4 regions of the Cedecea davisae genome follow, and region 2 is predicted to be linked to each of the others. Evidence: riboswitches for the same ligand, from Rfam matches in the RefSeq annotation. Region 2 holds a riboswitch; each other region holds the start of a gene.
What was found. Region 2 has a riboswitch for thiamine pyrophosphate ahead of thiE (thiamine phosphate synthase). Riboswitches for the same ligand answer to the same signal wherever they lie in the genome.

Region 1: it holds a riboswitch for thiamine pyrophosphate, as region 2 does, so the genes downstream of both, thiM (hydroxyethylthiazole kinase) here and thiE (thiamine phosphate synthase) in region 2, are expected to answer to the same signal.
Region 3: it holds a riboswitch for thiamine pyrophosphate, as region 2 does, so the genes downstream of both, thiB (thiamine ABC transporter substrate binding subunit) here and thiE (thiamine phosphate synthase) in region 2, are expected to answer to the same signal.
Region 4: it holds a riboswitch for thiamine pyrophosphate, as region 2 does, so the genes downstream of both, tenA (thiaminase II) here and thiE (thiamine phosphate synthase) in region 2, are expected to answer to the same signal.

What each region holds. Positions count from the first base shown of each region.
Region 1 is NZ_CP172054.1:1,517,147-1,520,349, reverse strand. Features, by position in the region: gene thiD (bifunctional hydroxymethylpyrimidine kinase/phosphomethylpyrimidine kinase) at 1-776, opposite strand, end outside; gene thiM (hydroxyethylthiazole kinase) at 773-1,561, opposite strand; TPP riboswitch at 1,600-1,696, opposite strand; gene lpxO (lipid A hydroxylase LpxO) at 1,924-2,826, shown strand; gene ACG1VR_RS07580 (DoxX family protein) at 2,870-3,203, opposite strand, start outside.
Region 2 is NZ_CP172054.1:4,548,097-4,551,299, forward strand. Features, by position in the region: gene hemE (uroporphyrinogen decarboxylase) at 1-91, opposite strand, end outside; gene nudC (NAD(+) diphosphatase) at 128-901, opposite strand; gene ACG1VR_RS21730 (Rsd/AlgQ family anti-sigma factor) at 999-1,502, shown strand; TPP riboswitch at 1,554-1,664, shown strand; gene thiE (thiamine phosphate synthase) at 1,753-2,436, shown strand; gene ACG1VR_RS21740 (HesA/MoeB/ThiF family protein) at 2,429-3,184, shown strand; gene thiS (sulfur carrier protein ThiS) at 3,168-3,203, shown strand, end outside.
Region 3 is NZ_CP172054.1:4,059,761-4,062,963, forward strand. Features, by position in the region: gene sgrR (HTH-type transcriptional regulator SgrR) at 34-1,692, shown strand; TPP riboswitch at 1,728-1,829, shown strand; gene thiB (thiamine ABC transporter substrate binding subunit) at 1,862-2,845, shown strand; gene thiP (thiamine/thiamine pyrophosphate ABC transporter permease ThiP) at 2,821-3,203, shown strand, end outside.
Region 4 is NZ_CP172054.1:1,674,487-1,677,689, forward strand. Features, by position in the region: gene ACG1VR_RS08260 (ABC transporter permease) at 1-3, opposite strand, end outside; gene ACG1VR_RS08265 (ABC transporter ATP-binding protein) at 1-740, opposite strand, end outside; gene tenA (thiaminase II) at 737-1,417, opposite strand; TPP riboswitch at 1,478-1,580, opposite strand; gene ACG1VR_RS08275 (LLM class flavin-dependent oxidoreductase) at 1,740-2,762, shown strand; gene ACG1VR_RS08280 (DUF1349 domain-containing protein) at 2,792-3,203, shown strand, end outside.

The sequences.
Region 1 (3,203 bases), 1.9 Mb from region 2:
ACCGGCCCAATGCCGTGCCCGACTTCCAGCGAATCCGCCTGCGCCAACGCTTTCGATAGCCATATTTTTGCCGCAGCCACGGTCTGCCCCCAATCATCATGGCGCGGACGCAGCGCGGCTAACGCGGCAGATAAAGTGCAGCCGGTGCCGTGGGTATTTTTGGTCTGAACGCGTGGCGCGGTAAAACGCTGAGCGTCGCCCCGGGTAAACAACCAGTCCGGGCTTTCCTCATCGTCAAGGTGGCCGCCTTTCATCAGTACCGCCTCGCAGCCCATACCCAGCAGCGCTTCGCCCTGCTCACGCATCTCTTTTTCAGTTCGGGCGTGGGGAGCGTCAAGCAGCGCGGCAGCCTCAGGAAGATTTGGCGTAATTAAAGCTACGCGGGGCAGCAGCCTACGGCGCAGGCTTTCCACCGCCGAAGGCGCCAGCAGCGCGTCTCCGCTTTTCGCCAGCATAACCGTATCCAGCACCACATTTTGCGCCTGATAAAATGCCAGCCGCTCCGCCACCGCCTCAACGATGTCGGCCTCTGCAAGCATGCCTATCTTGGTTGTATCTATGCGCACGTCGCTTAAAACCGAATCCAGCTGGGCGGCAACAAATTCTGGCTCGATACGGTAGACCGACTGCACGCCGCGAGTGTTTTGTGCCACCAGTGCCGTAATCACGCTGGTGCCATAGGCGCCGAGCGCCGAGAAGGTTTTAAGGTCGGCCTGAATACCCGCCCCGCCGCTTGGGTCGGTGCCTGCGATGGTTAAGGCGTTGATTCGTTTCATGCCAGCACCTCCGCATTCAGTTGGTAGAGCGCATCGAGAAACGCGGGCGTAAAACTACCCGGGCCACGGCTGACGGCGATAGCCTGCTCCCCCGCCAGTGACATAAACCGACATGCGCTGGCAACGTTTTCAAGCATTGAGCCGGGCAAAGCGCAGCAGGCTGCCACTACCGCCGACAGCGCACAGCCGGTGCCTACCACGCGCGTCATCAGCTCCCCGCCACCGCTCACCGCAATAATCCTTTCGCCGTCGGTGACGTAGTCTGTCTCCCCGGTTACGGCGACCACCGCCCCGGTTTGCCGCGCTAGTTTCTGCGCCGCAGGCAGCGCGGAAAGGGCATCGTCCGTGCTATCCACGCCGCGCCCGCCGGCCTGCTCACCCGCCAGCGCGAGGATTTCAGAGGCATTACCGCGTATTGCTGCGGGTTTCAGGGCGATAACTTCATGGGCAAAACGGGTGCGGAATGCTAATCCGCCTACCGCAACGGGATCGAGCACCCAGGGCGTACCCGCCTGGTTCGCGGCCTGGATAGCCGCCAGCATCGCGCCCTGCCGCTCAGAGGTCAGCGTACCGATGTTAATCAGTAATGCGCTTGCCAGCGGGCTGAACTGAGCGGCCTCTTCGGCCTCAATGACCATCGCAGGCGCGGCCCCCAACGCCAGCAGTACATTGGCGGTAAAAGTTTGCACAACATCGTTGGTCATACAGTGAACCAGCGGGGAATGATGGCGAAGATGAAGTAAAACGGACGCGGCGCTGGCGCCGGGTAGCAGGTCAGGTTGCATAAGGTTAAGGCTCCTGTCCGGCGTGAAAGAAGGGACGCCGGACAGGCATCTGACTTCCCTACGCTGGCATTATCCAGATCAGGTGGTACGGGTATTTCTCAGCCTTCACAAAGAAGGGCACCCCGAGTCATTTAAAATCAAAATGTTGTGATTAATACATTGTGTTAATCGCGTTCAGAATAATGCCAGCGGGCAAGCATTTAGACAAGCGCCAAACCTGTCCGGCGATTATTTACTTCGCTAAAACCACTGCTAAGCTGTATTCCTGCAACAGATGCGAATTTAGTGTTCAGGGTACTCTGAACCTTTATAAAGGTTCGGCTGGGAACGATAAAAAACACACAGCGGTCAGATAATAGAATATGAAATATATCATTTTGCTTATTCTCGTTATTTCAGTGGTCTACGTGCATTATCGCGGCCGGGTTCGCTTCCGCTTCTGGCGGCAGCTCTCCGATCATTCAACTTTTACCGCCCCGCTCAACGGCTTTATGTATCTGTTTTCCAGGGTGCCCAATACGCCTTATTTAAACGTGCAGACTTTCCCCGAGCTGGCAATTTTGCAGCAGAATTGGGATGTTATTCGCGAGGAAGGGATAAACCTGCAAAGGCTGGAGCAAATTAAAGCCGCAGAGAAATTCAGCGATGCCGGGTTTAACTCATTTTTTAAAACCGGCTGGAAGCGCTTCTATCTGAAGTGGTATGAAAACGCCCACCCATCCGCAAGCCAGCTTTGCCCGAAAACAACCGAGCTGCTGCGCGCCATTCCTTCGGTCAAGGCGGCGATGTTTGCCACCCTCCCGGACGGCAGCCGACTGCCTCGCCACCGCGATCCTTACGCAGGATCTCTGCGTTTTCATCTGGGTCTGGCAACGCCAAATGATGACCGCTGCTTTATCGAAGTGGACGGCAAACGCTACAGCTGGCGGGACGGCGAAGGCGTGCTGTTTGATGAAACCTATATTCACTACGCGGAAAATACCAGCGGCGAGAACCGCCTGATCCTGTTTTGCGATGTCGAAAGACCGATGCGCTACCGCTGGGCGCAGTGGGTCAACCACTGGCTGGGGCGTAATCTGATGAGCGCCGCCTCTGCGCCTAATGATGAAAACGATCGGATCGGGGGAATTAACCGGGCTTTCCGCTATATCTACCAGATTCGCATCGTTGGCAAGAAGCTGAAAAGCTGGAATAAGACGGTTTATTACATCGTCAAATGGATTTTGTTTGGCGGTATCGCGGTACTTATCTGGCGGGCGTTTTAATACGGATTGAGGCCTCTGTTGAAGAGGCCTCTGATAAAGCGAATTACCGCAGCTGACGGCGCAGGCGGCGCGTATCAAAGCTCAGTGAAGTTGCCCCCAGCGCGGAGATTTGCAGCAGCCCTGACGCGATCATCAGGTTCTTCAGGAAGTGCAGCACGGTGTTCTGGTCGGCAAAGTTGTGGTGGAAGAATACCGCCGTCGCCACGGTGAAGATTGCCAGTAACGCAGCAATCAAACGAGTGCGATAGCCCACCAGCAGCAACACGCCGCCTCCCACTTCAGCCGCCAGGGCGATAATGTACCCGAGCAACGGGAACGGCAGCCCTACCGAGGCAATATAGCCCTGCGTCGCCTCAGGCGCGGCAATCTTCCCAAGA
Region 2 (3,203 bases):
GGCCCGCCTGGCGCATCATCCACACCGGGGTAATATCAACGGGCAGGCGCTGCAGGGCGCGCAGGTAACGATCGTTCTTCAGTTCAGTCATTTTTAGAATTTCCTTTGGCTGTATGCGGGCAGTTTATCACTCATACTCTGCCCGACACAGGGCGACGGTATCTTCAATCAATCGGCGCGCAACGGTTCCCGGCGGCGGAAGCAAAGGCAGCTGGTCGTAGCGATACCAGCCCGCATCCAGCAGCTCCTTCGGATCGATTTTTATCTCACCGCTGTGGTAGTCCGCCGTAAAAGCGGTCATCAGCGACTGCGGGAAAGGCCAGGGCTGAGAAGTGACATACTTCAGGTTTTTCACCTGGATACTGCTCTCTTCCATCACTTCCCGGGCGACGGCCTGCTCCAGCGTTTCTCCTACCTCGACAAACCCGGCCAGAACGGTATACACGCCGCCTCTATGCCGGGTGTGTTGCGCCAGCAAGATATGATCATCTCGGCGGATGGCCACGATGATGCATGGCGCAATTTGCGGGTAATAACGCTCGCGGCAGTGGCCGCAAAGCATGGCCCATTCGCTTTTGCTGGGGTGCATTTCATGGCCACAGTAGCCGCAAAACTTGTGCGAACGGAAGAATTCCGTTAGCTGAACGCCGCGCCCGGCAAGCTGGAAAAGACCGACATCCTGGTCCAGTAATTGCCGTAAAGAACCCATATCTGCCCGGCGATTTTCACGCACCAGCCAGACCGGCTCGCCTTCCCATTCGCCAATCAACCTGCCGCTGGCGCCAATAAGCTGGAACTCGGCGGCGTTACCGTGAGGTAAATCACCTTGTGGCAGCCATATTTTTTGCTCATGGCTGACTATCCACCAACCATGATCTAAGTTTTGAATAACACGTTCCATAACCTGGTGCACATCCCCGAGTTCACTGATATAAACAATTAGTTAATACATTTTGGGTTAGTTTGCGTTCAATCTTTTAACTCACGGAGTCTCGATCATGCTTAACCAGTTAGCCAATCTGACTGAGCGCGTTGGTGGTAGTAATGAGTTAGTTGACCATTGGCTCCAGGCCCGTAAACACCTGTTGGTTGCCTATTACAACATGGTCGGGATCAAGCCTAACAAGGAATCGCACACCGCGCTCGACGAAAAAGCGTTAGATAATTTCTGCCATGGCCTGGTGGATTACCTCTCTTCCGGTCATTTTAGTATTTACGAGCGAATTATCAGCAACCTGGAAGGGAGCAGCCCGCTGCTGAGCGCCGCCCAACTTTACCCCCAGCTGGAAGCCAATACCCAGCAGATCATGGATCTTTATGATTCGCACCTCGAAAACGCCATCGACCGCGACAGCTGGGTCGAGTTTCAGCAGGCGCTTTCCGAGATAGGCGAATGCCTGGAATCTCGCTTCTCGCTGGAAGACAGGCTGGTTTTACTGGCTATCGATAACAATCTGGATAGCAGCGCCAGCGATCCTGCCGGGGTGGCAAGTCCCGCTTGAGTTGTTAGCTATTAACGAGTAATTTACAACTTCCCCGCCGCAAGGCGGGAAGCATTCTTGTCGGAGTGCCGAGTGTGTTATGCACCGGCTGAGACCGTTAATTCGGGATCCGCGGAACCTGATCAGGTTAAAACCTGCGAAGGGAACAAGAGTAATTCTGATTTTGGGTACCCCCGGTTCGGGCGGCCCACATCCAGTACTCCCTCCGTCCTCCCGGCAAGCCACTTCCTGATAAATACTGGAATGCGCTATGTCTGCATCTGAGAAAAATTCTGGTCGCCGCGAATCGCGCGCCCTTGCTACGATAAAACCCTATCCCGCCACCTCAAAGAGGCTCGGCCTGTACCCGGTTGTTGATAGCGTTGAGTGGATTGAGCGTCTGTTAGACGCCGGTGTACGCACCCTCCAGCTGCGAATAAAAGACAAGCGAGATGAAGAGGTTGAAGCGGATGTTGCCGCGGCCATAGCCCTCGGCAAACGCTATAACGCTCGCTTATTTATTAACGACTACTGGAAGCTTGCCATTAAACACGGCGCTTACGGTGTCCATCTCGGCCAGGAAGATATGGACGTAGCCAACCTCGTCGCCATTAGCGAGGCCGGATTACGTCTTGGTCTTTCCACGCACGACAATATGGAAATGGATCGCGCTCTGAGCGCCAGTCCTTCCTACATCGCACTCGGCCACGTTTTCCCGACGCAAACTAAACAGATGCCATCCTCTCCGCAGGGTCTGACTAAGCTGGCAGAGCATATTCAAACGCTCGGCGAGTATTCCACCGTCGCCATCGGCGGCATCAGCATTGACAGAGTACCCGCCGTTCTGGCGACCGGCGTCGGCAGCGTTGCCGTGGTCAGCGCGATCACTCAGGCCGCAGACTGGCGTGCCGCCACCGCCACGCTGCTTGAACTGGTGGGAACCGGCGATGAATGACGCGGACTTTATGCGCTACGGCCGTCAGCTTCTGCTGGAGGATGTGGCTATCAAAGGGCAGGAAAAACTGCTCGCCAGCCGGGTTTTGCTTATCGGGCTTGGTGGTCTGGGCTCTCCGGCGGCGCTGTACCTGGCCGCTGCGGGCGTTGGCACGCTGACCGTGGCGGACGATGACAAAGTGCATATCAGCAACCTGCAACGCCAGATCCTGTTTACTTCCGAAGATATCAATCAGCCAAAGTCTGCCGTAGCCCACCAGCATTTGCAGCGCCTGAACCCGGGCGTAACAGTTGTGCCCTTGCAGGAGAGATTAACCGGCGAAACGCTGCATAACGCGGTAAATGAAGCCGATGTGGTGCTGGACTGTAGCGACAATATGCCCACCCGCCAGGCGGTGAACGCAGCCTGCGTGGCAACCGGTACGCCGCTCGTTACCGCCAGCGCGGTCGGTTTTAGCGGCCAAATGATGGTTCTCGCCCCGCCCTGGGAGCATGGCTGCTACCGCTGCGTCTGGCCGGATGAAAGCGAGCCGGAACTCAACTGCCGTAACGCCGGAATTATAGGTCCGGTCGTTGGCGTGATGGGAACACTCCAGGCGCTGGAAGCAATCAAATTACTTACCGGCATGGCTCCGGCTACCGGCTTATTGCGCCTGTTTGACGCCCGCCAGCACGGCTGGCAGACGCTGAAGATGCAGAAGTCGGCAAATTGCCCGGTTTGCGGAGGGCGAAATGCGCATTCAATTTAATGATGAACCTCTGGAATGT
Region 3 (3,203 bases), 490 kb from region 2:
AATTGATGAGTTTCCAGCGGGAGTTCCTCTTTTATGTCTTCGTCACGTCTGCAACAACAATTCATCCGCCTGTGGCAGTGCTGCGAGGGCAAACCACAGGAAACTACGCTTAATGATCTGGCCGAGCTGCTGAGCTGTTCACGTCGCCATATGCGCACATTGCTGAACGCCATGCAGGAAAAAGGCTGGCTAAGCTGGCAGGCCGAAGCGGGCCGCGGCAAACGCTCGCAGCTCACCTTCCTCTACACCGGGCTGGCGCTTCAGCAACAGCGAGCCGAAGATTTGCTCGAGCAGGATCGCATCGATCAGCTGGTGCAAATCGTTGGCGATAAGGCGGCTGTGCGCCAGATGCTTATCTCCCATTTGGGACGCAGCTTCCGCCAGGGGCGCCATATTTTGCGTGTGCTTTACTACCGCCCTCTGCTTAACCTGCTGCCCGGCTCGGCGCTGCGGCGCTCCGAAACCCATATCGCAAGGCAAATTTTTAGCGGCCTGACGCGTATAAATGAGGAAAATGGGGAACTGGAAGCGGATATTGCCCATCACTGGCAGCAAATATCCCCTTTACGCTGGCGCTTCTTTCTCCGCCCCGGCATTCATTTCCATCATGGCCGGGAGCTGGACATGCTGGATATCATTACCTCGCTACAGCGCATCAATACCCTGCCGCTGTTTGCCCACATCACGCAGATAACCTCCCCGACCACCTGGACGCTGGATATTCATCTCAGCCAGCCGGATGACTGGCTGCCGTGGCTGCTGGGCAGCGTTAACGCCATGATCCTGCCGCGCGAATGGACGACGATGCCGGATTTTGCCAGCCAACCCGTTGGCACAGGGCCTTATTCCGTCGCCCGTAATAATCGCAACCAGCTGAAGATCCACGCATTTGATGATTACTTCGGCTTCCGGGCGCTGATTGATGAAGTTAACTTCTGGGTACTGCCGGAAGTGGGGGAAGAGTCGAGCTGCGGCGTGCAGCTCCAGGGCATGCCGGACAGCGAAAAAGCCGTTGAAAGCCGCCCCGAAGAAGGCTGCTACTACCTGCTGTTCGACAGCCGCTCCACGCTCGGCGTTCACGAAGGCGTACGCCAGTGGATTGGCCACATCCTTTCGCCGGTCAATCTCATTTACCGTGCGGCCGAGCAGTATCAGCAATACTGGTTCCCTGCCTACGGCCTGCTGCCGCGCTGGCATCATTCGCGCCCCGGCCCGCTGCCCGCCAGGCCTGCTGGCCTCGAAAGCATTACCCTCACCTACTACCGCGACCATGTAGAACACCGCGTTATCAGCAATATCATGACCGAACTGCTGGCCGAGCAGGGCGTGAAGCTGATTATCCAGGAAGTCGATTACGCCGAGTGGCACCAGGGCGATGCGCAAAGCGATATCTGGCTGAACAGCGTTAACTTTACGATGCCGCTGGAATATTCCCTGTTCGCCCAGCTGTATGAAGTGCCGCTTATCCAAAAATGCATGCCGCTGGACTGGCAGGGCGACGCCCGCCGCTGGCACGGAAAAACCCTTCCTCTGCCGGAATGGTGCAAGCAAATGCTGGAGCGAAACGACGTTATGCCCTTGATTCACCACTGGTTGCGCATCGAAGGTCAGCGCAGTATGCGCGGGGTAAGAATGAACACCCTCGGCTGGTTTGATTTTAAATCCGCCTGGTTTGCGCCACCCGGCCCATAACGCTTTCGTAACACAGAGGAAATCAGTAGAATCCTCCCTGCTCAACGGGGTGCCAGGACAAATTGTCCGCGCTGAGATAATACCCGTCGAACCTGATCCGGATAACGCCGGCGAAGGGATTTGAGACAGTCCGCTCAATTCCTTTGCCCCCTTTTATAAGAGGTGCGAAGTGTTCAAAAAATTACTGCCGCTGCTGGCGCTGGTCGCCGCTCCCGTTTTTGCTAAGCCCGTATTAACCGTTTACACCTACGACTCATTTTCCGCCGACTGGGGCCCTGGCCCGGCGGTTAAAAAAGCGTTTGAGGCCGACTGTAACTGCGAACTGAAATTTGTCGCGCTGGAAGACGGCGTGTCGCTGCTCAACCGCGTGCGCATGGAAGGTAAAAACAGCAAGGCTGACGTGGTGCTGGGGCTGGACAACAACCTGCTGGACGCGGCTTCACAAACTAAACTGTTTGCGCCATCCAATATCGACACCGCCAGCCTGAAAGTGCCCGGCGGCTGGAAAAACAGCACGTTTGTTCCTTATGATTACGGCTACTTCGCTTTTGTTTATGACAAAAACAAGCTGAAAAACCCGCCGAAAAGCCTGAAAGAGCTGGTCGAAAGCGAGCAGAAATGGAAAGTGATTTATCAGGACCCGCGTACCAGCACGCCGGGGCTGGGTTTGCTGCTCTGGATGCAGAAAGTGTATGGCGACAAAGCGCCAGAAGCCTGGCAGAAGCTGGCGAAAAAAACCGTCACCGTCACCAAAGGCTGGAGCGAAGCTTATGGCCTGTTCCTCAAAGGTGAAGCCGACCTGGTCATGAGCTACACCACCTCCCCGGCTTACCACATCATTGAAGAGAAGAAAGACAACTACGCAGCCGCGGACTTCAGTGAAGGCCACTACCTGCAGGTTGAAGTTGCCGGGCGTCTTGCCAGCAGCAAACAGCCCGAGCTGGCGGAGAAATTTATCAAATTCATTACCACCCCTGGGTTCCAGAACACTATCGCTACCGGCAACTGGATGTACCCGGTAACCGACGTGAAATTACCCGCTGGTTTTGACGGGCTGGTGAAACCGCAAACCACGCTGGAGTTTACGCCTCAGCAGGTCGCGGCCCAACGAGCAACCTGGATTAGTGAATGGCAACGCGCCGTCAGCCGCTGATCCCCGGCTGGCTCTATCCAGGGCTATTTGCCGCCACGCTGGTGGTGGCGGTAGCCCTGGCGGCTTTCCTTGCGCTGTGGTTTAACGCTCCGCAAACGGACGTCTCCGCGCTGCTGCAGGACAGCTATATCTGGCATGTTCTGCGCTTCTCTTTCTGGCAGGCCTTTCTTTCCGCCGCACTCTCCGTTTTCCCGGCTATCTTTTTAGCTCGGGCGCTTTATCGACGGCGTTTTCCAGGCCGTATGGCGCTGCTGCGGCTGTGCGCCATGACGCTGGTGCTGCCGGTGCTTGTCGCGGTATTTGGCATTCTCTCGGTTTACGGGCGCGAAGGCTGGCTGGCAACGCTTTGCGGCTGGCT
Region 4 (3,203 bases), 2.1 Mb from region 2:
CATTGCGCGGCCCTCATCAGCTGTTGCAGCAACCCGGCCTGGCTTTTCAGCAGATCGGGATCGTCCGGCGCACGCGGAGGCTGCCCGGCAACAACGTGCGTATCGTCGATACCCGCAGGCCAGCGCGACAGCACCAGGATACGGTGGCTGAGGCGGCAGGCTTCCATCGGGTCGTGGGTTATCAACAGCACGGTATTCTCCGCCAGCAGCTCGGCGGCCAGATCCTGAATTGCGGTGCGGGTGATGGCGTCCAGTGCAGAAAACGGCTCGTCCATCAGCACGATGGGCCTACGTTCATATAGCGTCCGTGCGATGGCGGCGCGCTGGCGCATACCGCCAGAAAGCTCTGCCGGTAAGGCGCGAGCGTGACCGCTCAAACCTACCCGCTCAAGCAGATGAGCCGCCCATTGCTGGTCAACCGTTTCACCCCGCAGGCGTGAGCCAAGCGCCACGTTTTCTTCGATAGTCAGCCACGGATAAAGCAGGTCTTTTTGCCCCATCCAGGCCATTCGCCCGGCAATGGGCTGCCCATCGCTGCCGGTAACGCTCCCGGCGTCAGCCTGCGCAAGCCCGGCGATTATCTTCAGCAGGCTGGTTTTTCCCGCGCCGCTGGCCCCGAGCAGGGCAACAAAACTGCCGCCTGCAATATCGAAGTTCAGCTTCTCGAAAATGACCTGCTTACCAAAGTGCAGGCTGAGATCCCGTACCTGAATGCCGGGTGGGGTTAGCTTGCCGGTCATGAGGCGTTTAGCCCCATCTGCCAAAAGGCCGACTCCAGCCGGGTGGCGGTGGTGAAAATCTCCGCCAGTTCAGGTAAGCGGCTTTCGGCACCGCGCTGGTGGCCGACGGTTTCAAGCAGGTTGATAGAGGCCTGCACTCCGGCCAGATAACCCTCATCACCGTAATTGCGTATCCACGAAGCATAAGGATTGCCTTCCATCACCGTGGCAGGGCTGTGCAGCAGGTTCAGGCCAATTTCAGCGTAACCTGCCACGCAGGGCATCAGGGCTGCCAGCAGATCGAGCGCGTCGCCGGAGTGGCCGATGTCCAGTACGTAGCGGGTGTAGTTTATGGTTTCCGGCGCTTCCTGCTGGGCCACAATTTGCTCTTCGCTTAAGCCCCAGCGGGTGCAATAGGCGACGTGCAGCGGTAGTTCGGCAACGATGGCATTGAGCGACGCGGTGGCGGTGCGCATTTCCGGCAGGGTGCGGAGTTTGCTGACCAGCAGGGCATAGGCTCGGGCAAAGTGGATCAGGAATAGATAATCCTGGGTCAAATAACGGCGAAACGCGGCTTCGGGCAGGGTGCCGACGGCTAATTGCTGGATAAACGGGTGAGCAACGTAGTCCTGCCAGTGGCTACCAGCCTGCTGGCGTAACCGTCCGTAAAGACCCTTTTCGAAAAGTGGGGTGAACATTGGACCTCCTGAATAAGTGGAGATCCGGGCACGCTGGGGGTGAGAACAGGCCATAGGCTAAGCGCTATGGCCGACCGTCCCTTCGCTGGCATGACCCAGATCAGGTTCAAAGGGTTCGGCTTACGCCATCTCAGCCCATAACAGGACACCCCTCGGAGGTGCCTGTTATACGATATTTACTTTTTGATTACAATCGCCGTCGGGGAGCCTGGCGGCTGGCGTAACTGTTTCGTTTAGTGCGGTTTACGGAGATTTCGCTGGCGCAGGAGGCGCAATTTTTGTCACTGTAAGCCTGTGATTTCGAGTCTGAGGATAGTCCCCGATGAAAAAAATTGGTTTTCTGTCGTTCGGCCACTGGTCGCCTTCTCCCCAGTCCGGCACCCGTTCAGCGGCCGACGCGCTGTTGCAGTCCATCGATCTTGCCGTTGCCGCCGAAGAGCTGGGCGCGGACGGCGCTTATTTCCGCGTTCACCACTTCGCCCGGCAGCTTAGCTCCCCGTTTCCCCTGCTGGCGGCCATTGGTGCAAAAACTAAACGTATAGAGATTGGCACCGGCGTTATCGACATGCGCTACGAAAACCCGCTCTATATGGCTGAAGATGCCGGAGCGGCAGACTTGATTTCCGGCAGCCGTTTACAGCTCGGCATCAGCCGCGGCTCGCCCGAGCAGGTGATCGACGGCTGGCGCTACTTCGGCTATGTTCCTGTCGAAGGCGAAACCGAAGCCGATATGGCTCGCCGCCATACCGAAGTCTTTCTTGAAGCGCTGAAGGGGGAAGGCTTCGCGGAGCCTAACCCTCAGCCGATGTTCCCAAACCCGCCGGGCCTGCTGCGCCCGGAACCCTATTCCGCGGGATTGCGGGAGCGTATCTGGTGGGGCGCAAGCTCTAACGCCACCGCCGTGTGGGCCGCGCAGCTGGGCATGCATCTGCAAAGTTCGACGCTGAAAAACGATGAAACCGGCGAGCCGTTCCACATCCAGCAGGCTAAGCAGATCCGCGCCTACCGCGAAGCATGGAAAGCGGCGGGGCATACCCGCGAGCCGAGAGTTTCCGTCAGTCGCAGCATCTTCGCCCTGATGGACCAGCGGGACCGCAGTTACTTTGGCGGCAGCGGCAAAGAGGGTGACCAGGTCGGCTATATCGACCAGCAAACCAGAGCTATCTTCGGGCGCAGCTACGCCGCCGAGCCGGAGCTGCTGATCAAACAGCTGGCGCAGGACGAAGCCATCGCCGAAGCCGATACGCTGCTGTTAACCGTCCCGAACCAGCTGGGCGTGGATTATAACGCGCACGTTATTGAATCTATTCTCAAATACGTCGCGCCTGAATTGGGCTGGCGTTAAGCGAAGGCAGGAACCAGAAGGGCGTCGTGATGCATACGGATTTTTACTGGATTAATGAACCTCAGGTGTGGAAACAGGAAAACGGCTCTCTTGCGGTGATAACCGATGAAAAGACCGATTTTTGGCGAAAAACCTGGTACGATTTTGAAAGATTCTCCGGCCATTTTTATGGACGCGAAGTCGCCGGTGATTTTACTTTCCAGGTGAAAGCAAAAGCAGATTTCAGCGCGCTCTATGACCAGGCTGGCATCATGTTTGTGGCGAATAAAGAGCGTTGGCTAAAGGCCGGGATTGAGTTTAATGATGGCGCACCGGCTATCGGCAGCGTGTTAACGCTTGACCAGTCTGACTGGGCAACCGGGCTTTTCCCCGGTGATGCCCGTCAGTTCTGGATGCGCCTGACCCGTAAAGGTGACAGCCTTCGCCTGCAATATTCGGTAG